Regions from separate parts of the Acetobacter ghanensis genome, predicted to be linked through region 2. Evidence: riboswitches for the same ligand, from Rfam matches in the RefSeq annotation. Region 2 holds a riboswitch; each other region holds the start of a gene.
What was found. Region 2 has a riboswitch for cobalamin ahead of AGA_RS01115 (carbohydrate porin). Riboswitches for the same ligand answer to the same signal wherever they lie in the genome.
Positions count from the first base shown of each region.

Region 1 (7,227 bases), on a different contig from region 2:
GGCTTTTGCCCTTGCCGTTCTGTTTCTCCCGGACGATCGACATGACGAGCGTTTCCGTTCACTTGACCTGACAGGGCTAGGATTTCTCGCGCCCGCTCTCGTCTCGTTTCTTTACGGCATGGATCATGTCGCCCGGCCTTATGGACAGGCGACCTTAGGCGCGTCCCTCGTGCTGTTCGTCCTGTATGTCAGATCCGCGCGACGCAAGGGCGATGACGCGCTGATCGACCTGCGCCTGCTGCGTGCGCCTGCCTTTTCGGTGTCGGCGATCATCATGTTTCTGACGAACGGGGTATCGTTCGCTGGTCAGATGCTTCTACCCATATGGCTGATCCACTCCTGCGGCGTCTCGCCCGAGCGGACGGGCCTGTTCATGGCACCCCTGGGTCTGGGGATGATGTGCGTCTATCCGCTCATTGGGCGTCTGAGTGACCGGTTTGACGCGCGCGATCTGACCGGTTGCGGGGCTCTTTTGTCCTTTGTTGGCACACTGATTTTAGCGTTGCTCGCCTATAACGGTCTGAACGTCGTCCTGCTCGCCTTAGCATTGTTGCTGCGTGGCGGAGGTGGTGGCGCTGTCGGTATTCCGGCGATGAGCGTGGGATATGCTTCGATCGCACGCGCAGATATTCCGATGGCAACGACTGCGCTGAACATCATGCAAAGGATTGGGGGACCGACATTGATCACAGCGTGCGCCACATTCCTTGGGTGGCGGCTTGCGACAGTCGCTCCGTCTCATGTCGTGTCAGAGGCTTATGCCGAAACATTTGGATTGCTCGCGTTATTTCATGGCACTCTGTTGCTCGCCACGCGCTTCATCAGGCCTTCGGAAAAGAAACGCCAGTTCGGATCGAACTGAATCTGGCGGGCATTGATACTCGCCTGAGAGAATAAAAATCACCCAGGCAAGATGGGCCTGCATCGTCCGCTTTGCGGTCATTCGTTTGTGTTTCGGATTGTCCGACATGAGGCGACTGTGGCCTGTCTGCTCCTTTATCACTGAGCAGACAGGCAGGTCAGGGGGGGGAAGTGGAATGTCCGGTGTCGAAAGTAAAATCGAGAAATCGGACATTGTAAAAGAAAAACACGAGGAGATTCCAAGCGTGAATTTTGAAAAAATACTTAAGTTACCAAAGAAGGTAAAGCAGCAAATTCGATAAAGTCCTGCAGATATCGGACCTCTTCATCGGTTTCGCGGCAACCAAGAAATATCTGCTTTGCAATGCCCTTTTTACCAAGCTTCACCGGGTAAAGGTTAAAGCGTGGGGCATACTCTTCCACAAGCCAGCGTGGAAGTGCTGCAACGCCCCTTCCATGCGCCACCATCACCAGCATGATATCCGTGGTTTCAATCTGCTTCTGCTGTCGTGGGCCAATACCAGCAGGCTGCAGAAACTGCGTATAGATATCCAGCCGCTCGGACGGGACAGGGTAGGTGATCAATGTTTCGCCAGCAAGCTGTTCTGGCAAGACGAACTTCTCATTCCGAAGAGGATGTTCAGGGCCAATGGCCAGAACGAGTTCATAATCGAAGACCGGCGTGAATTTCAGGCCGGGTTTGTAAAGCGGATCAGGGGTGACTACGATGTCAATCTCATTGCTGAACAACGCGCCAATACCGCCAAACTGGAACTTCTGCCTTACATCCACGTCAACTTTGGGCCATCGCTCCAGATACGGGGAGACGACTTTCAGAAGCCACTGATAGCAGGGATGACACTCCATGCCGATGCGGAGTGTACCACGTCCTCCATTTGCGAACTGTTCAAGGCGGCTTTCCGCCAGCTCAAATTGAGGAAGCAGGCGGTTCGCCAAAGCAAGCAGCCATTCGCCTGCCTGATTGAGCACAAGGGAGCGTCCCTCCCGCCTCCATATCTTTACGCCAAGCTGCTGTTCTATCTTGCGGATCGCGTGACTGAGCGCCGGCTGGGTCAGGTTCAGACGCATCCCTGCAGCCGTCAAAGAGCCTTCTCGCGCGACTTCCCGAATAATTGTCAGATGACTGCGCTCCAGAACACCCATGGTCTACCTCGCGAATGCACAAAATTCATATAATCATAAAAACATATCATTTTAGTTCACTCTCACAAAATTTTATCATGATGGTTTACATGATTCTTTTGGGACAGCTTTCCATCATCCCGACCAATAACCGTGGCCTCTTGTGCACTGAATCTGAATACAAATTCGACGTCCTGCATGAAGCATGGAGGGAAAGGTCCGGAGACTGTATTTTCTTGCCACTGACAGAAAGTGTCTCCTGCTTGCTCTGGGAAGACCGCATCGACATGGTCGTCTCTGCGTTTCTTCCTCTCTTGGCGTCCAGCTACGGCAGGTTGTCAGGCCGAAAGTTCTCTGCGAACGATTTTCGTGCCTGCGCCCAGAGCATTCAACTTGCCTCGCGCCACGTCACGCGGCAAAGGGGCCATGCCGCAATTGGTGCAGGGATAAAGCTTGTCGGCATCCACAAATTGAAGGGCTTTTCGTAGCGTATTTGCGACTTCGTCTGGAGTTTCAATGGCATTGGTTGCCACATCAATGGCGCCGACCATCACCTTTTTCCCACGAATGAGTTCGATCAGATCCATCGGAACACGGGAATTCTGACATTCCAGCGAGATCAGATCGATATTGGATTTCTGAAGCTTGGGGAAAATCTCTTCATACTGCCGCCACTCTTCTCCAAGAGCATTTTTCCAGTCGATATTGGCTTTGATACCATAACCATAGCAGATATGGACGGCGGTTTCGCATTTCAGTCCTTCAATAGCCCGCTCCAAAGTGGCGATGCCCCAGTCATTCACCTCATCAAAGAAAACATTGAAGGCAGGTTCATCGAACTGGATGATATCGACGCCAGCGGCTTCCAGTTCCCTCGCTTCCTGATTGAGGATTTTGGCGAATTCCCACGCCAGTTTTTCACGACTTTTGTAGTGGTCATCGTAAAGCGTATCGATCATGGTCATGGGACCAGGCAACGCCCATTTGATGGGTTTCTTTGTCAGCGTGCGCAAAAATTTCGCACCCTCGACAAAGACGGGCTTCTCGCGTGCCACGGCACCGACAACGGACGGCACACTGGCATCGTAACGGTTGCGAATTTTAACCGTCTGACGGTCTTCAAAGTCGACGCCGCTGAGATGCTCGATAAACGTCGTGACGAAATGCTGACGCGTCTGTTCGCCATCGCTGACGATATCAATGCCAGCCCGGTCCTGATCGTCCAGGGTCAGGCGCAACGCATCCTGTTTACCTTCGACAAGTTCCTCATCCTGCAATTTCCAGGGCGACCAGAGAGTCTCGGGTTTTGCGAGCCAGGACGGCTTGGGCAGGCTGCCAGCTGTCGAGGTAGGAAGCAGTTTGTTCATAAGACTTTATCCTGTGTTTCTGACTGATCAGGCGGCGTAGATGGCAGACCACTGTTCCAGAAAATCATGATACGGTTCGATAAAATTCTCTTCCGTATATTTACCCTGTGCGGTTGCTAACTGGCTCCGCTCTTCGCGGTCGTAGACAATGCGGGTGTTTGAATAATCCTGATGTTGCAGGCTTGGCTTGTAACAGGCGGGGGCCGCAGCATTGGCATTGTAGATTTCAGGGCGGTAGACCTTCTGAAAAGACTCCATCACACTGATGGTGCTGATAAGCTCAAGAGTCGAATAGTCAGAGAGCAGGTCACCAAAAAAATAGAACGCCAATGGCGCTGCGCTATTGTGGGGCATGAAATAGCGGACCTGCATTCCCATTTTATTAAAATACTGATCTGTCAGAGAAAATTCACGCTGCTGGTATTCAACCCCCAGAACAGGATGCTGATTTTCGGTCCGATAATAGGTTCGGTTGGTTGAAACGCTGAGGCATATAAGGGGAAGCTTCCTGAAATTCTTTCTATAAGCGGTGGAATTCACAACGCTCTTAAAAAGATTTCCGTGCAGATCTCCGTAATTTTGAGGAACGGTGAACTCTACCTTGTTTTTATTGTAGCCGGGCAGCAGCACACTGAAATCATAATCCCGTACATATGAGGAAAAACTGTTTCCTGCGAGACCTTCTATGCGCCTGTTGGCCTTTTTATCGACAATCGTTGTGTAAAGAACTTCGATCAGCGGAAAGCTGTCGTTCTTGCCGGCAAAGGCGAGGTCCATCTCAATGGAAACGATTTCAAGCTCGACGGAGTAGCGATCCCCCATGGGGTTGTCCCAATGCGCCAGGCCATTGAAACGATTGTCAATCATCCTGAGCACGTTGCGCAGGTTTTCCTGACGGCTTTCGCCTCTTGCCAGATTGGCGAAATTGGTCGTGAGACGCGTTCTGTCGGATGGATGATAATTCTCATCGAAGCGAATGCGCTTTATTTCAAATGCTGTTTCCCTGATCATTGAAGCCTTCATCATGCCTGCTGTTAAGAGCCGTGCCTGCCTTATGCCGGAAGACTTTATTGAGCAGAAATGATTTTATTTCATTAAAACATAAATATCGTTCATAGATCAGATGTGATCAGGGTGACGCCGAAAATGGATAAGATCAGAGACTGATCTGCCATCTAGCATGTAAAAAATCGATATCTGCCTTCTGTCGTTCCATGATGTTCCGTCTTGCGCGCTATGTGCATCTGGCGGCATGGTGCAAGGGCGAACGCTTCGATGGTCCCGCGCGAGCGGGTTAATAGGGAACACCGTCACGCACTGGGCAGATGACCGTCCAGAGGCATAGTCGGTGGCTGCTCCCGCAACTGTAGGCGGTATGCTGCTGGTTCGTTCACCCTGAACGTGGACCACTGTTCCCATAGAGGGCGGGAAGGTTGGAACCAGTCGGCCGTGATCCGTGAGCCAGGAGACCTGCCATCGTTCAGCCACCAACCGTCGGGCGGGATGACCGAAGGGAGGAGAAAAGTCTATGCCTGTCTGCCTCGTGCTTCCACCATTCCTACTGAATCGGTTAACCGGATCTTTTCAGGCCACAGTCCCTTGTCCCGTCATTTCTGACCGATATGCGCGACACATGTTCGTGCTGCTGAAAGCCCCTGGCCGTTAAGCACTTCGGGTCCAGGAACCGGGCAATCACGCGCCTTGTCCGGTAGTGATAACGGTTACGCTTGCTCAGACAAAATGTGAGAGACGGGACAGCACTCCATACTAGAGCGTTACGTCCTTTCGCCCTGGTCTGAGCCGGATGAAATGCCGAGGCAATGGAAAACGAATTTCGTCAAACTTCAGAACATCCCGTGTGCGCAGAACACACCGATTTAAGGCGTATCAGAACCAATCCTGACTTCTGGTATCCCGTTGCATGGTCCCGTGAATTGAGACGGGAGAAAGCAATCGATGTCCGGTTTGCCGGACGTCATATCGTTGTTGTGCGTCCAAAGAGCGGCGAGCCTTACGCGTTGGACGGACTATGCCCTCACCGGCAAGTTCTTTTGGGCAAAGGCGACGTGCATGGTGACGCAATAAGCTGCATCGCTCATGGTCTGAGATATGACAGGGACGGCCAGTGTGTTTCGTCCGATGTCTCTGCCGAGGCACAATGTCTGCATCTCACGACGTGGGCCTGCCGGGAAAAAGGTGGGCTCATTTTTGTTTTCATGGGGGAGCAGTCTCTTGCGGACAAGATCCCGCTTCCTGACTTTCCAAGAGTAAAGGACAGGCGTTACCGCACGCGCCGCTTTGGTCAGGTCGTGAACTGTCATTACAGTTTCATGCATGAAAACCTGATGGATATGAATCATCAGGTTCTGCACAGTCGCCTTGTCGGCAAAATGAAGCCTCGATTTCTGGGAATGGATCACGGTGATGGTTTTGTCGAGGCTCGCTATACGTTTGTACGAACTGGCGGCAAACAGCCTTTGAGTGAAGCTCTGATCTACGGTCAGAGACGTCGTGATGGGCGGGATTTTGCCTATCGGGACGTCATGACCATCAGGACACAATATCCCTATCAGACCCTGCGTATTGAAACGCAAGGGATTGAAGAACCCGTGATGGAGTTGTGGATTTCATATGTCCCGCAGGACCGTGACGAGTTGACCAACCGTGTCTTCGGGCTGTTATCGATCAAACGATTGAAAGTGCCTTTTTTACTGGATCTGGCGTGGCCAATACTGGTCGCGTTCACGGAGCGCGTTTTCTTTGAAGATCGTGAGATCGTCGAGCTGGAACAGGCTGCATGGAAAGATCTCGGTGGCGACCATAATCAGGAAGTCTTTCCGGTTATCAATCAACTTCGTGATCTGCTCAGACGATGCGGTCAGAGACCGGATGGCGTGGGAAAGGCTGCGTCATGAGACCGCCGTTTATCCGTCCACCCTCCCATGTTCTTCATCCTCTGCTTGAAAAGATTATTCTCCTCGCACCCGACCGCACCTGCGTTCTTGCTTTCCTGGGGCAGAATTACTTTTTACCCGAAGATGAACAGTTGCAGCGGAATGGGTATGAGCTGTTCCAGATGATGGTTGCCGATTTACCAACTATACATCAGGAACGCGGCAACCATCTGGAAGCGCATTTCAGGCCACTACTGAATGCGGCCATGGAGATGGTCATGACGTTGCCCGACATGCCCGAAAACACATCCGGCACGTATTACGCGCAAGCCTATATTGCGATTCAGAATCTGATCGGCGCGCAGAAAGCCGCAATGAGCATGTATTGTCGTGCATAGTATTGGAGGAGACGGCTCTTGAATAACGTCGTGAATTATCCCGTTCAAAGCGGGGCCGCCAGATCCTATCTGGCGGCAAAAAATCTTACCAAAGAGCAGTGCCGCTTTATTCTCTCCCTTCCGATAAGTGGCGAATACGGCGTGCCTGAAACGGACCGAGGCAGCATTCGCGCATCATTGATATTGATGGGATATGTGGCTGCCGGATTTTCCACGCGGTGGGGCAGTGCGGCCGCACGTCTTACGCGTAGAGGATGCATCATGCATCGAAAGTTGATTTCAGGCGATATTTTCTGATGGAATCAATTAGCAGCCTGAAAGGACGGAAGTGACGATAACCATCTGAGGGGCGGCCCAACTGTAGAGCCCAAAACTGCGTAACAATCTGCTCTAGGATTGATAAATAGATCAGAACGCAACTTCCGCTTTGCGCACGTTCTCGCGATCGTTCTAATGACCGAGATGAGGCGACTGTGGCCTGTCTGCTCCTTTATCACTGAGCAGACAGGCAGGTCAGGGGGGGAAGCAGAATGACTGCTCTTGGATCATTTTTCTGAATTGGAA
Region 1 is NZ_LN609303.1:38,395-45,621, forward strand. Features, by position in the region: gene AGA_RS12565 (DHA2 family efflux MFS transporter permease subunit) at 1-862, shown strand, start outside; gene AGA_RS12570 (LysR family transcriptional regulator) at 1,126-2,025, opposite strand; gene AGA_RS12575 (methionine synthase) at 2,343-3,371, opposite strand; gene AGA_RS12580 (DUF1852 domain-containing protein) at 3,399-4,382, opposite strand; cobalamin riboswitch at 4,631-4,863, shown strand; gene AGA_RS12585 (Rieske 2Fe-2S domain-containing protein) at 5,192-6,286, shown strand; gene AGA_RS12590 (hypothetical protein) at 6,283-6,663, shown strand; gene AGA_RS13520 (hypothetical protein) at 6,682-6,960, shown strand; gene AGA_RS13525 (S1 family peptidase) at 7,209-7,227, opposite strand, start outside.
Region 1: linked by a shared signal. The riboswitch ahead of AGA_RS12585 (Rieske 2Fe-2S domain-containing protein) and the one ahead of AGA_RS01115 (carbohydrate porin) in region 2 are both predicted to bind cobalamin.

Region 2 (7,227 bases):
CCCAACAGCAGGTGGGTTGGGCGGATATTTAAGATCTGGAATGAGCACAAAGGTTAAAAAACCAACCCCGGCCAGCAGCAGCGCCAGCGCACGCGGGCTGGAAAGTGTGAGCCGTTTGTAAGCCAGTGCAAACACAATGGCGAACATGCCGCCATAGGCCGCGCCATACATGAGCACCGCAGTCAGCAAACCATAGGAGGCCTGCACCGCACGGCTAACAAGTTCAGGTTCGGGGGCGTTACCTGCTGCGGCATCCTGTGCTGCTTCAAACGCAATGGCCAGAGCAACCTGCGGTTCGCCAAACACCTTGGCAAAAACAAACCCCAGCAATGCAGCCACAATACCCGCGGCCATGCCACGGGCGAGAAGACGACCAACCATGAGACGGATCTTTCCTGACGACTAATTATTTAATGGCAGGGGAAACCAAGAAGATGGCGGCCGTCATGCACGAATTCATGCACGGCATGGCCAGAAATCAGGGACGTAGCGCCCTGCTCCGCACCCACAAAATAGATCAGCAGTGCAGCAACGATCAGGCCGAATACACCCCACGGCAGAATGTCGCGCAGTGGAATACCGGCATCGGCCACCAGAGCGGGGGCGGTCGTATGAACAGATGTGTTCATGGTGTTATCCTTTTATGTCTTGGCATGGTGGCACAACGCGGAGCGTGTGCGGATCGGTCAGAAAATATGGATAGTCTCATGGTTGTCGTGCGGGCATCATAGATTTTCAGCACCACACGGCAAGACTTTTAACTGCCGGGCCGCCATCCTCCTGTGTCATCCCCCTGCCTGCTTCTGTCGTTATTCAGAAAGTGATGCTGGAATGGAGGCCGAAGATGGCCTCGTTACCAATGCGCTTGGTGCCGGTCCAGTCGGCCACACCGCCCGAAGGGTTCCACACATACTGGAAGTCCGGCTGCATGACCCACCACGGCATGACCTGCGCCTGGTAGGTAACTTCCAGATGGTTTTCATTCCCCTGCGCGTGGGAGCCGGAGTCGCGGTCAAACTGGCGCTGGCCGTAGGACGCACGGCCAATGCCCCAGCCCACGCCCACCGTGTCATTATCCCGCCCCTTGAAAGGGGCCTTGAGGTTAATGCCCGCATCCACGGCAAAGCTGATCAGGTTGCGGTCCCCTCCGTTCCCCGTGGCGCGCGCAAACACACCCACTGACTGGGGAGACTGGAGCGAGGGCCGCCAGATCATCTGGTCAATAATACCGTACACCATCCAGTTGCCCCGGTCCCAGCGCGGGGTCAGGTCCCGTTCGGACCCGCCATTTGCGACCGCAGCCCCCAGCGAACCACCGTTCTTGTTGTAGCGGTAGTCTGCAAACTTGGCCGTGTCATAATACCCGCCCAGTTTGTAAATGCCCGGCAGGCCGGGGTCTTTGGTGACCTTGGACATATCCTCGGGCTGGGGGTTGATGGCGTATTGCAGCTCGGTCATCAGCAACGACCCCGTGCCCATGTTGAACTGGGTGCCCAGAGGCGTTGTTGTTGGCGTTCTGGCTGGTCGGGTCATTGCTGGACCCGCTGATGGAACCGGTTGCCTGCTGGATGGGCAGGGAGTTGTAGCGGTTGCCCGGCGGGTTATCATCGGCCGCGGCGAACATGACGGTAAACTGGTCCGTAGGCCGGTAGCGGATGCGGATGGCGGGGGAGGCCAGCGGCCATGAGGGCCCACCCCCATACAGGTTGACCGATGGGGCCATGGGCCAGCCAAAATTGGAGTTGAGGTAAAGGCTGCCGTAATCGCTAATCAGGAATTCGGTATCCAGATCCTGCTGCCCGACCTTGACGTCCAGCTTACCGTCCAGGAAGGACTGCTGGTACCACAGTTCGAACAGGCGGGTGGAGCGGTCGGCCTCGAACCCGGAGGCCGGGTTGAACACGCCCAGATGATCCTGTGAGATCGAGCGCCCACGCAGCTGGAGTGCGCTGATGTTGAAGATCCCGCCCTTGAGGCCGATGAGCTTTTCCAGATCCACGGTCAGGGTTGGCATGGTCATGCCGTCATAGGCGGGGCCGGTGCCCGAGCCATTTGCCCCATCGGCAGAGGATGCTGTGCCGCCTGTGGTGTTGCCCCACAGTTCGTCCACTTCCTGAATGTCAAAGGTAATGCCGTGGCGGGCCATCCAGTCGCGCGCACCCCACATATTGCCCAGCAGGTGGTCGCTCATATCGGGGTGGTCATCATCGGGTTTGGCCGCAGCGGCTTCTGCCGCGCGCATACTGTCACGCACCGTGGCCGGGTCTACTTCCGAAACCAGCGGGCCAGAATTGCCCATGCGTCGCCGGTCCTGCTCCAGCTGTGTCTCCGCATTCTGCGCAAAGGCAGTGGCTGGGAGCATCATGCCCGCAACGGTAACGGACTGGCACAACAGGGCAAGACGCCACCGTAGACCATGTGTTTTACGTAAAAAGATCATTGAATTGTGTGCCTGTTTTTCCAACCCTGAGCGGGTTTGCGTTTGAAGAAATGCGCGTGTGGAAAAAAGGCTGTCAGACACAAAGAAACATAAGCGACCATCCACCTCCGGCACCCCCGTCCGGCGATCAAGATATGAGCGGCAACGGCAGGTCTCCTGACTTGCGGATCAACGCATCTGGTCCAACCTTCCCGGTTGCCGGGCAACCAGTGGCAGCGGCGCTTGGAAGCCGCTCGGACCAGAGACTCTCCGCCTACAGTTGCGGGGGCAGTTGCCGACTGGTCTCCCAAACGGGAGCATACGGCATTCCCTTTTATTCCGCTTGCGCGGGACCGTTGGCTATAATGGGTGCGCAATACCCCATGTTTCTGGTGCTTTGCAACGCAAAAACCTACTCCGCGCGCCGCACCATCCGGCATGGCAGGCAGGTAGAGCGGGGCCAGACCTTGCTTTTTGGGGCGTTTGGCCTCCAATGGCGTGCCAGCAACCCCAACCGTGCAACGTACCCGCCCCGTTATGGACCCACGCTACCGTATTCCTCCCCTGTCCGCGCTGAACGCCTTTGTCGCCTTTGCCCGCACGGGTGGCATCCGACGGGCGGCCACGGAGTTGCGCGTGGACCATGCGGCCATCAGCCGCCACATTCGCGACCTTGAACTCTCGCTCGGCATTACCCTGCGGGACAAGGCCACCGGAAGCCTGACACAGGCGGGCCACACCTATTACGACCGCATAGCCCCCCTGCTGGACGGGCTGGCTACCGCCACGGCAGACATGCGTAACCGCGTGGCCCCACTTACGGTGACCTGCGCGCATGGGTTTGCCTACCACTGGCTGCTGCCCCGGCTCTATGCTTTTCGCAAATCGCACCCCCATATGGAGGTGCTGCTTCGCTCGGTGGATGCCAGCGCGGCTTTCCATGTGAGCGGGGTGGAATCCACCAACCATGCCCAGATCGGCTACGTGCGTGATGGGAGCACAACGCCAGAACCGCGCGCCGTCCGCCACATGGCCATAGCCCGGCCGCCGGTTTTTCCCGTAGCGTCCCCCGCATGTATCCAAACCCTTGGTGGCCAGCCCCGCACCACGGAAGACCTGCTGGACGCCCCTCTGCTGCATGAGGAGGACGATACGGAATGGCGGCGCTGGTTTGCGGCGCAGGGCGTTCATGCCTCCGTCATTCCCACAGCGGGCAGGCTGTGGCAGGCCCACATTACGCTGGCTGCCGCCCGTGCGGGCGAAGGCATAGCCTTGGGCAACCCGTTTTTGCTGGGGGATGACCTGCTGACCGGGCGGCTGGTGCGCGTGCAACCCACCCAGACCCCCCTTAAGGAAGCTCCGCTGGGCGCCTACGTGCTGCGCGCCTCCGAACAAATATGGGAAAAACCCTCCCTGCGCACCTTCCGCAACTGGCTGATGGAACAGGTGGAGCAGGATGAAGACGCCACGCGCCTCCCCCCGCCCTGACCCGGCTTTTACACCCGGTAGTGGGGTGTTGTTTTCTGGTCACCACCTACGCACCAAAAAATCGCCTCCCATCACACAATAAAAACACTTACGGAACGACCATGCCTGTCTGGCCCAGCCAACGGCCTGACCACATGACGCAATACCCGGAGCCAAACCTGAAATGAGCACCACAAACAAAGACCTTCTGGCCCGCCGCCACAACGCCGTGCCGCGCGGTGTTGCCACCTCCACCCCCGTTTTTGCCGACCGGGCCGAAAACGCGGAGCTGTGGGATGTGGAAGGCCGCCGCTACGTTGACTTTGCAGGCGGCATTGCCGTGCTGAACGTGGGCCACCGCCACCCCAAGGTGATGGCCGCAGTGCAGAAGCAGCTTGAACGCTTTACGCACACGGCTTTTCAGGTTTCGGCTTACGAATCCTACATTGAACTGGCCGAAAAGCTGAACGCCCGCGCGCCCTTCTCCGGCCCGGCCAAGACCATTTTCTTCACCACCGGTGGGGAAGCGACCGAAAACGCGGTCAAGATTGCCCGTGCTGCCACCGGCCGCAATGGCGTCATTGCCTTTTGCGGTGGGTTCCACGGCCGCACGCTGCTGGCTTCGGCCATGACCGGCAAGGTCCTGCCTTACAAGGCACCGTTTGGCACGCTGCCGGGCGAAGTGTACCACATCCCCTTCCCCGACCATGACATTACGGTGGAAGACAGCCTGAAGATGCTGCACTTCCTGTTTGCTGCCGATATTGCACCCAGCAACGTGGCTGCCATTATTATTGAACCCGTGCAGGGCGAAGGCGGGTTCCGCGTGGCTCCCACAGCACTGCTCAAGCACCTGCGCGCCCTGTGCGACCAGCACGGCATTAAACTGATCGCCGATGAAGTGCAGAGCGGCTTTGGCCGTACCGGCAAGCTGTTTGGCATTGAACACTCCGGCGTGGAACCGGACCTAATCTCCGTTGCCAAGTCCCTTGCTGGCGGCATGCCGCTCTCTGGCGTTATTGGCCGTGCGGACCTGATGGACAGCGTACCCCCCGGCGGGCTGGGTGGCACCTACGCTGGCGCACCGCTTGCCTGCGCAGCAGCCCTTGCCGTGCTGGATGTGATTGACGAAGAAAAACTGCTCGACCGCGCCAACGCCATGGGCGAACGCCTGAAGGCCCGCATTACCGGCTGGCACAAGCGCACGGACCTGCTGCCCGTAAGCATGCCACGCGGGCTGGGTGCGATGATCGCCTTTGACATTCTGGAACGCCATGCAGGTGTTGAACAGCGCGCAGGCTTTGCCTCCAAACTGTGCGCCAAAGCGTGCGAAAAAGGGCTGATCCTGCTGGCCTGCGGCGTGCAGGGCGCAACCATCCGCATTCTGACCCCGCTGACCGCATCCGACGCGCTGCTGGATGAAGGGCTGGATATTATTGAGCAGATTCTGGTGGAAGAAGCCAAAGCCTGATCTCCCAGCCTCTACGGCATAGGCAACATCAAGGGCGGCTCCCCTGTGGGAGTCGCCTTTTTTAATGAGCGACACGGGGCAAAATTCCTGCAAAATGCCGTGCCGTCATAGTCAGGCCATGATTAGCCCCTAACCTTAAAAAAGATTTTAAGCTCAGAAGAGGGGCGCAGGATGACTGCTTTTGAAGCCTACTGGCGGGCCTTGCTCACCAGACTGACCACGTTACGCACAACACGCCGCGCGTTCTGGTGGCCACGCAACGCGGGTCATTGATACACTCAGGGTGCATGCACCTGCCCCCTGCGGCCAGCACCATGTCCGCCGATGTTCTCCCCAGTGGGGAACCAGAACACATACGCAGAAAAACGAAAAATCTGTTTATATAAATTATACTTTTCGATTTATAAAATATAGAAATCCCATACTCGCCTGCTCCGGCATAGACCTTGGCCATCCGGGCTACCGACCCAACAAAACGGCCTTGCACGCCATATGTCCGAATTTGCAAAATTTCTGTTATATCAGCGGCAATGTCACACCATGGTGCCATTCCGCCACACCCCTAAACCGCGCATCGGGCATGAGTGATAAAGATTGACATTTTCCGCGCACAGGCACGAAAATACCGACGTTTTTTAATTCATTAGATAATGGGACATCACTCAATGTCTTCTTCCATTTCAAGCCTGAGCGGCAGCAGTGCTGTAAGCAGCCTGTTTGGCACGTCTTCTTCGACCAGCTCCTCATCCAGCTCTTCTACTTCCGGTAGCAGCGGCTCCTCCTCCTCTTCTTCCTCCACGACCACCAGCCAGGTGTTCAACAGCGATGGGTCCATCACCACCATCGTGAAGAATGCAAGCGGGGACATCCTGTCCGAAACCACCACGGGCGGTTCTTCCAACTCTTCTGGTTCTGCTTCCGATTCTGCTCAGAACGACACCAGCGGTCTGGACATGCTGGCCTAATCGGCTGCCTGCCCACACAACTGGCTGATTACAGCACAAAAAACCCCGCCTCCGGTCAGGATGGCGGGTTTTTTGTAAGAACCGCGACGACTTATTTGTTGTCGTCAGTCAGGCCGTTGTGGATGTCATGCCCAACGGCGCTGCCCGTATTGCCAATTTTTTTGCCAGTACGTTCACCCCAGTTGCCAACGTCATGCGCTGCGCCGGTGGTGCCGGATTTGGTTTTATCCCATGCTTCGGACGTACCAGACTTGGTCTTGTCCCATACCTTGGCGCTACCGGACTTTGTTTTGTCCCACGCCTTGTCTGTTCCGGTTTTAGTTTTGTCCCAGACTTTTTCCGAGCCTGTTTTGGTTTTATCCCATGCCTCGGACGTGCCGGATTTGGTCTTGTCCCACGCTTTTTCTGTGCCCTGACGGGTGGAATCCCATGCTTTGGTCAACGCACCCTGTTCTTCCGCGTGTGCGGGAGCAGCAGGAAGGCTTACAGCAAATACAGCGGCACCCACCATGGTCATCAGTGCAGTAGCAAACGACTGTTTGGTCATTGGGCCTATCCTTCTCAAATATCTTGTCACGTCTTCTGTTACATGGGTGTGCAATGGCTTTGTGGCAAATATAAGCCGCCAATCTGTAATCAGAGTGGCGCTTCAGCCCCCGGCAGGCTGTCCAGCGCTGCCTGTAGAATGTAGGCGGCGGCCAGCCTGTCCACCATCTCGGCCCGCTTCCCGCGGGACATATCCGCTTCCTGAATAAGCATCCGGTTAACTGCGGAGGAGGAGAGGCGCTCATCCCACAGGCAGGCGGGCAGTCCCGTCTGTTCGGACAAAGCCAGTGTCCAGTCCCGGCTGGCCTGCGCTGCCGGTCCAAACGACCCATCGAGCGAGAGGGGAACCCCCACCACAA
Region 2 is NZ_LN609302.1:231,121-238,347, forward strand. Features, by position in the region: gene AGA_RS01105 (CbtA family protein) at 1-381, opposite strand, end outside; gene AGA_RS01110 (CbtB domain-containing protein) at 411-629, opposite strand; partial or broken gene AGA_RS01115 (carbohydrate porin) at 814-2,365, opposite strand; cobalamin riboswitch at 2,570-2,792, opposite strand; gene AGA_RS01120 (LysR substrate-binding domain-containing protein) at 2,957-3,907, shown strand; gene gabT (4-aminobutyrate--2-oxoglutarate transaminase) at 4,071-5,357, shown strand; gene AGA_RS13975 (hypothetical protein) at 6,016-6,177, opposite strand; gene AGA_RS13980 (hypothetical protein) at 6,170-6,322, shown strand; gene AGA_RS01135 (endoglucanase) at 6,414-6,869, opposite strand; gene ruvX (Holliday junction resolvase RuvX) at 6,959-7,227, opposite strand, start outside.

Region 3 (7,227 bases), 680 kb from region 2:
GGCCTGCTCAAGGCAGGACAAGGTCCGATCCCGAGTCAGGGATAACCCCGCTTCTCCGGTTGGAATGGTGCGTATGGCAAGGGCGGCCTGCCTGAGCGCACTCGCCGTTTCTGCCGGGGCATGACGTAATTGCGCAAAAGCCCCAAAGGCGTTTTCCAACGCGGCATGGGCCTGCGGGTCCAGTGTGGCGTGGGCTGCATTCCATTTAAGCCGCACAATGAGCCTGCCAAGAGAAAGCGAGGCAAACGCGGCATCCGTATAGCCCTGCCGGTCTATTTTGGTGGAAATAAAGGAAAGCCGCATCATCAGGCGGGATATTTTTTGTAGTTGCAGGCCTTCCCACGCCACCCATGGCTCTGTGCGGTCATAGGGGGTGCGGGCCAGTTTTTGAATACTGCGGGTAAGGGACGTAACCAGTCGGGCTGCATCCAACCTGTGGTCGGCCGGTAGAATAACCCGAAAAACGACAGCCAGCAGGGCGCAGGCTGCTACCATGCTCATCCAGTTGTTGGTGAGCGTCATGTCATCATACACAATCGGATTATTGACCGAGAGCATCATGGTAAAAAACACGGCATAACCAAACGCGCCAATACTGTAGCGCGGGTGGAACTGTAGCCACACGCCCGGCATAAGGAAAAGGCACAGGCTGAGCCAGAGCAGGGGGTAGCCGTCTATGCGCGGCAGGGCCAGCGTATGGCACAAAAATCCCATGGGAATAGCCAGCATGGTGCCTGCCGCCATCATGGGGCTGGCCTTGGCTGCCGAGGGGGTGGTGGACAAAAGGCTGGAGGCGGCAACGGTGTAGATGATCAGCAGCGGCCCGGCGCTCCAGTGCAGAACATACCAGAGCATCCCGGCCAGAAGGGCAATAAAGCCCCCACGTACGCCATTGCGCAAAGCTGTTGGCCACTCAAGGTAAGTCTGGATGTTGGCCTGTGTGCGGTCCGGGTGCAGGCTGGTGAGGTCATGCAGGGCCAGATCCATTTGCACCAGCGCATCACGCGTGTTGTCCAGCGCTGCCAGTGTGGCGGGGTTGGAGGTCTGGCGTGCAAGTTGTTCCAGCGTTTTGAGCGCATCATGCAGGCAGGTGGAAAGCGGGGTTGCGTTGGTCAGCCAGTCGGGCTGTTCGGTCAGTTGCAGAACACGACCAAGTGTTTGCGCAACAAGCAGGTGGACGGAACGGGTTTCTTCCTCCCCGGCGGAAAAGGTCAGCCAGTAAGGATGGTAGCTGACAATCAGGCCCGTCAGGCGGCTCAGACACAGGCGCAGATTCCGTACGCGGTTCTGCATGTCCGGATCATCGGCCGCAGCAAATTCTATGGCTGGGGTCAGGCTTGCCATATTGGCCAGCAGTTTGCCGCGGCTATCATAAATAGGCTGCCCTAGTCCACGAAAAGCCGTGTTTGTACTTTCTGTTTTCTGTTCCTGTCTTTCCAGCGTGTTAATAACGGTTGTTTCCAACGCATCGGGGGAAACACGCTCACTTTCCGCTTTATGAAAGGTTCTGGCATGTAGAACCGTGTCCCGGAAGGCCTGCCCCAGCTTGTGGAGGACGGTGCTGGGCTTGCGGGGAGACGTGACCATGAACACACATGCCGTGACCACAATACCCGTTGCCACAACGGAGAGGCGGCTCATGGCGGACAGAAAAATGCCGTCAGGGTTGGCAAAAGCTGGCGCCGCAATAATAACAATGGTGTAGCCTGTCAGCACAGCCGCATAAGCGCGGAAAAACCGCAAAAATGTTGCCACCATGCAGGCCAGACCGACAAAAACGGACAAAGCGGCAAAATACAGAACCGGGGACTGCACAAAAACAGCCATAACCCCGACACTGATCGCAGCACCAATGATTGTGCCAATAATACGCCACACACTTTTGGAAACCATGGCCCCAACCGTGGGGTTGGCTACAATCAGCACCGTAGTGGCCGCACTGAGTGGGGATTGGAGCTGGAACACAAAGGCCAGAAAAAGGGCAATACCGATGGAAAGGAACACCCGCGCGGTATAGCCCGCCGTGGCGACAAAGCTGTTCCACTGGGCGTCGTTGGCAAACAGAGCCGGAGCCAAGCGATTGTTGACCCATTGCAGGAGCGTGCCGGGTGCGGCGGGCAGGTCAGATTGTGTGGACATGTTGCGCTTCGAGTAGGGTGGAGAGTGAACGGATAAGAAGATCGGTCTGGCTTGGCGGGAGGGCGCAACGTATCTCCCGCTCCAGATCGGCGGCAATGTGGTGGAACAGCCTGCATTGTTCCTTGCCTGCGTCTGTCAGAAACAGGCGTTTGGCACGGCGGTCCTGTGCATCGGGCTGGCGGATGATGAGCTTCTGTTTTTCCAGCAGGTCGAGAACACGCACCAGGGCCGAGCAGTCTATGTTCATGGTCTGGGCAAGGTCACGCTGGGTGGCGCCTTCTGGCAGCATACGCAGGTAAGCCATGGGCCGCATGACGGCTAGCGTCATACCATGTGGACGCAGGGCGCGGTCCAGACGTGTGCGCCACAGCATTGCCAGACGCATCACCCTGAAGGTGAGAGCCATACCGGGAAAATGCGCTTCGTCCAGCTCAGGCATGGCGCGCGGCTCAGTCATCTTGTCTCACAAATTAGGGTCATTATAGTTGATATAGAAATTATTTGCGCAAAATAAACAAACGCCTCGTCCGGGTCAATCATGTTCCGTGTCTGGTGGTTGTGGGGTGGAGCGTTCGTGCCATCCGGTATGGCTAGGCATCATGGCGGCTGCCTTGAAATGGCGCGGTTTTTGTGCGCATCATCCTGCCACTTGATGGTGCCCCCTGATCCGGGGGTGAAAAGGGAAGATCGGTGCAAGACCGTCGCTGCCCCCGCAACTGTAAGTATTCATCACGTTCCGCCGGGGCTGTGCCTCGGGTCAACCACTGGGTCCTGTCCGGATTCGGGAAGGTGCGGAACGCCGCCGTGCACCAGCCACAGGCTGGAGGGGCTGGGTACAAGCCAGGAGACCTGCCATCACAAGTATGTAAAGCCGTTCCTGCGGGGGCGGTTGTGTTCTGGCGTTGTTTGCTGGCGGGGTGCCCGGCAGGCACGGATGTACCAGATGGTGCATTTTCTTTGCCATATGCGTGGCAGAGGGCTGGTTGTGACTGCCCCATGCCTGCCGTTGTTCCACAAGCTGGAGCAATAGCCTGTTGGAAAGACGCATGACCGCAGAGAGTTCTTCGCTTTCATCCCCCAGTCAGGCCGAGCATGTCGGCTTACCAGTGCTGCATGTGTGCGTTACGTGCAGGCGGGGTGGTCCGGCCATGGACTGCCCGCCGGGTGCGCAGTTGTTGGAACGGTTGCAAACCCTGCTGGCGGCAGAGCAGCAGGCGGGCGAGGCACCTTCCGCCGTATTGCGCTCTGTGGCCTGTCTGGCTGCGTGCGACCGGGGGTGTACGGCGGCCATAGCGATGGAGGGGCGATGGACATGGTTGCTTGGCCATCTGGGAGCAGAAAAAGCAGAAGATATTCTGGCCTATGCGCGTTTATATGCAGCATCCGCCAAAGGGACTGTCATGCCATCCCGCCGTCCCGCATCCCTTGCCAACATGGTGCTGGGGCGCGTGCCCGCACTGCTTTATAATGAACAGGAAGAACCATGACTGCTGCCAAAACACGTGTCCCCGTGACCATTATCACCGGGTTTTTGGGGGCGGGTAAAACCACCTTGCTCCGGCATCTGCTCAACCGCGCACAAGGGCACCGCATTGCCGTAGTGGTGAATGAATTCGGCTCTCTTGGGATTGATGGCGAAATTCTGCGTGGGTGTGGCGTGGAAGGGTGCCGGGAGGAAGATATTGTCGAACTGACCAATGGTTGCCTGTGCTGCACCGTGGCGGATGACTTTTTGCCCACCATGGAAGCCCTGCTGGATCGGGCAGACCCGCCTGAGCACGTTGTGATCGAAACATCGGGGTTGGCGTTACCCAAGCCGCTGCTCAAGGCATTTGGCTGGCCAACCGTGCGCAACCGTATGACGGTGGATGGGGTTGTGGCGGTGGTGGATGCCCCCGCAGTTGCTGCTGGTCGGTTTGCGGATGATCCGCAGGCAGTCGAAGCACAGCGGGCGGAAGATCCCTCCCTCGACCATGACAATCCACTGGCCGAAGTGTTTGAAGACCAGATTAACGCAGCCGATCTGGTGGTGCTGAACAAAACAGACCTGCTGGACGCAGCACAACTGGATGCCGTTGAAAAGGAAATTCGGGAACACGCTCCCCGGCCGGTGCAGATTGTGCGTGCATCTGAAGGAAAAGTGGACCCGGCTGTGCTGCTGGGCATTGGTGCCGCCGCCGAGGGTGATCTGGCTGCCCGCCCCTCGCACCATGATGCGGAAGATGGTGAGCATGAGCATGATGACTTTGAAAGTTTTGTGGTTGTGGTGCCCGAACAGCAGACTGTCGATCAGTTCCTGACTATCCTGCAGGATACGGCGCGCAGGTTTGATGTCCTGCGTATGAAAGGTTTTGCCACAGTCAGCAAAAAGCCCATGCGGCTGGCGGTGCAAGGGGTGGGGAGCCGCTTCAGGCATGAATTTGACCGCCCTGTTGGCCCAACGGAAGAGCGTTCGGGACGGATTGTGGTGATCGGCCAGAAAGGGCTGGACGCAACCGCCATTGCCAAAGCCCTTGCCGGCCAGTTGGCCGCGTAAGAGGCCGGACCATGCACCTTCTGGTTCGGGAAAACCGGACGCTGGATGAGCAGGATAGTGCCGAAGATCTGGGCCTGCCCGGAGCGGACATTGTTGTTCTGTCTTTTACAGAGAGTGACCTGCTAGGGCTGCGTCATGCAGAGCAGCAGATGCGGGCGGAAGGGGTTCTCAACCTGCCCTCCGTGCAGGTAACGGGCCTTGCACGGCTGCGGCACCCCATGTCGATCGACCTGTATGTGGAAAGCACCTTGCAGGAGGCGCGTTGTGTTGTGGTGCGCCTGCTGGGGGGGCTGGACTACTGGCGTTATGGCGCTGAGGAAGTTGCGGCATGGGCACGGGCGCAGAATGTGCCGGTGGTGTTCCTGCCGGGGCACTCAGGTGGTACGGGCCAACCCGTGGGTGGCGCGGCGGATGATGACCGTCTGGCAGCTCTGTCCCACGGGGTATCTGCTGAACAGCGCCAGCGTTTGAATGGCTTTTTTGCACAGGGTGGTCCTAGCAACATGCGGGCTGCCTTACGCCTTATGGCGGTTCTTGCCGGAAGTGGTGAGGACGATGGCGCCCAGCCCGAGCATTTGCCTGCATGGGGACCTTACCGCACCTACCCCGCAAGGCGGGAAGGTAGCCAGAATGGTGGAGCAGCCTGCTCGGCTACAATCGTGTTTTACCGTGCCCATCTTCAGGCGTCAGATATGGCGGGGATGGAGCGGTTGGCGGAGGTGCTGGCCCAGCAGGGCTGTGCGGTAGAGCTGCTGTTTGTCACATCTCTCAAGGATCAGGCGGTCGCACGGGGTGTAACGGAGCATCTGCGCCGCACCAAACCGGATGTGGTGTTGAATGCGACCTGTTTTTCCGCACGGGGAGCACAGGGTTTTTCTCCATTGGATGGAGCGGGCGCGCCTGTGTTGCAGGTGTTGCAGCCCGGTAGCACGCAGGCCTTATGGGCCGAAAGTTCAAGAGGACTAGGGCGTTCGGACCTTGCCATGCAGGTCGTGTTGCCGGAACTGGATGGCACAATAGCCACTTTTCCCATTTCCTTTCGGCAGGAGAGTGCGCCGGGTTTGCCTGCGCAACGCGTTGCGTATGAACCCGGTATTCACATGGTGGCGGCACGGGCCATGGCATGGGCAAGACTGCGGCAGAAGCCCGCGGTGCAAAAGCACGTTGGTATTGTGCTTTCCGACTACCCCGGAGCAGGGCTGGAACAGGCCGGTGCTCATGTGGCCCATGCCGTTGGTCTGGATGGGTTTGCCAGCCTGCATAACATTCTGCTGCACATGCAGCAGCAGGGGTATGCAACCGGCCCGCAGCCCGTGCCAACGGCGGAAGAGCTGGTCCACCTTATGGCGCACAAACCTGCGCAGCCTGTTTTATCCGTGGCGGAGTACCAGTCTCTTAGCGCTGATCTGGATGCTGACTTTATGGCATCGGTTGCAAAAGCATGGGGGCCGCCCGAGCAGGATGCGGCGGTCAAAGACGGAACCTTTTGCCTGCGCTATGCTACGCTGGGTACCATAACGGTTGCCATACAGCCAGATCGGGGGAAGGCGGCGGACCGTAAGGCTATTTATCATGACCCCGATACACCGCCATGCCATGCCTATGTGGCGTTTTACCTGTGGTTACGGCGTGTTCAAAAACTAGATGCGCTGGTGCATCTGGGCACGCATGGCACGTTGGAGTGGTTGCCCGGTAAGGCTGCGGGGCTTTCTCCCGCTTGCGCACCTGCGGTTCTTACAGGTGACCTGCCTGTTATCTACCCCTTTATCGTCAACAATCCGGGGGAGGCCGCAGCGGCCCGCCGCAGGTTGGGTGCAGTCACCATCGGGCATATGACGCCACCCGTCATGCAGGCCAATCTTTCGGGGGACATGCGAGAGCTTGAACGTCTGATAGATGAATATGCGGAGGCCGATGGACTGGACCCCCGCCGGGGAGGCCTGCTACGGGCCGACATTCTGGAGCGTGCCGCCCGCACAGGTGTGCTGGCCGAAAGTGGCGTACACCCCGGTGAACTGGACGAGACCGAGGCGCTGGCGCGGCTGGATGCTTATCTGTGCGATGTCAAAGACCTGCAAATTCGTGATGGGCTGCATGTTTTTGGGCAAACGGCTCCTCGTTCCACATTGCTTGTGCAGACCATTGCGCAAGCGTGTGGCAGGCAGGATGATCCGGTTTTTGTGGCGGATGTCGCGCGGCGTATAGACCAGTGTGGCACGGCGGAAATGTGCGCTCTTCTGGGCGCCCTTGCCGGGCAGCCAGTGGCCGCGGGGCCAGCAGGCGCACCAACGCGGGGGCGTGTTGATGTGCTGCCTACTGGCCGTAACCTGTTTACCGTGGACCCGCGTGCCCTGCCCACCCCATCGGCTATGGTGCTAGCAACCCGGATGGAGCAACTACTGTTGACCCGCCACCTGCAGGAACACGGCGAGCCATTGACCCGGCTGGTTATGGACATGTGGGGTTCTGCCAGCCTGCGCACTGGTGGGGAGGATCTGGCTCTGGCTTTGCGCCTTATGGGGGTGGAAGTGCAGCGGGCCGAAGGCACGGGC
Region 3 is NZ_LN609302.1:914,997-922,223, forward strand. Features, by position in the region: gene AGA_RS04485 (FUSC family protein) at 1-2,139, opposite strand, end outside; gene AGA_RS04490 (MarR family winged helix-turn-helix transcriptional regulator) at 2,123-2,596, opposite strand; cobalamin riboswitch at 2,776-3,010, shown strand; gene AGA_RS04500 (DUF1636 family protein) at 3,186-3,626, shown strand; gene cobW (cobalamin biosynthesis protein CobW) at 3,623-4,675, shown strand; gene cobN (cobaltochelatase subunit CobN) at 4,687-7,227, shown strand, end outside.
Region 3: linked by a shared signal. The riboswitch ahead of AGA_RS04500 (DUF1636 family protein) and the one ahead of AGA_RS01115 (carbohydrate porin) in region 2 are both predicted to bind cobalamin.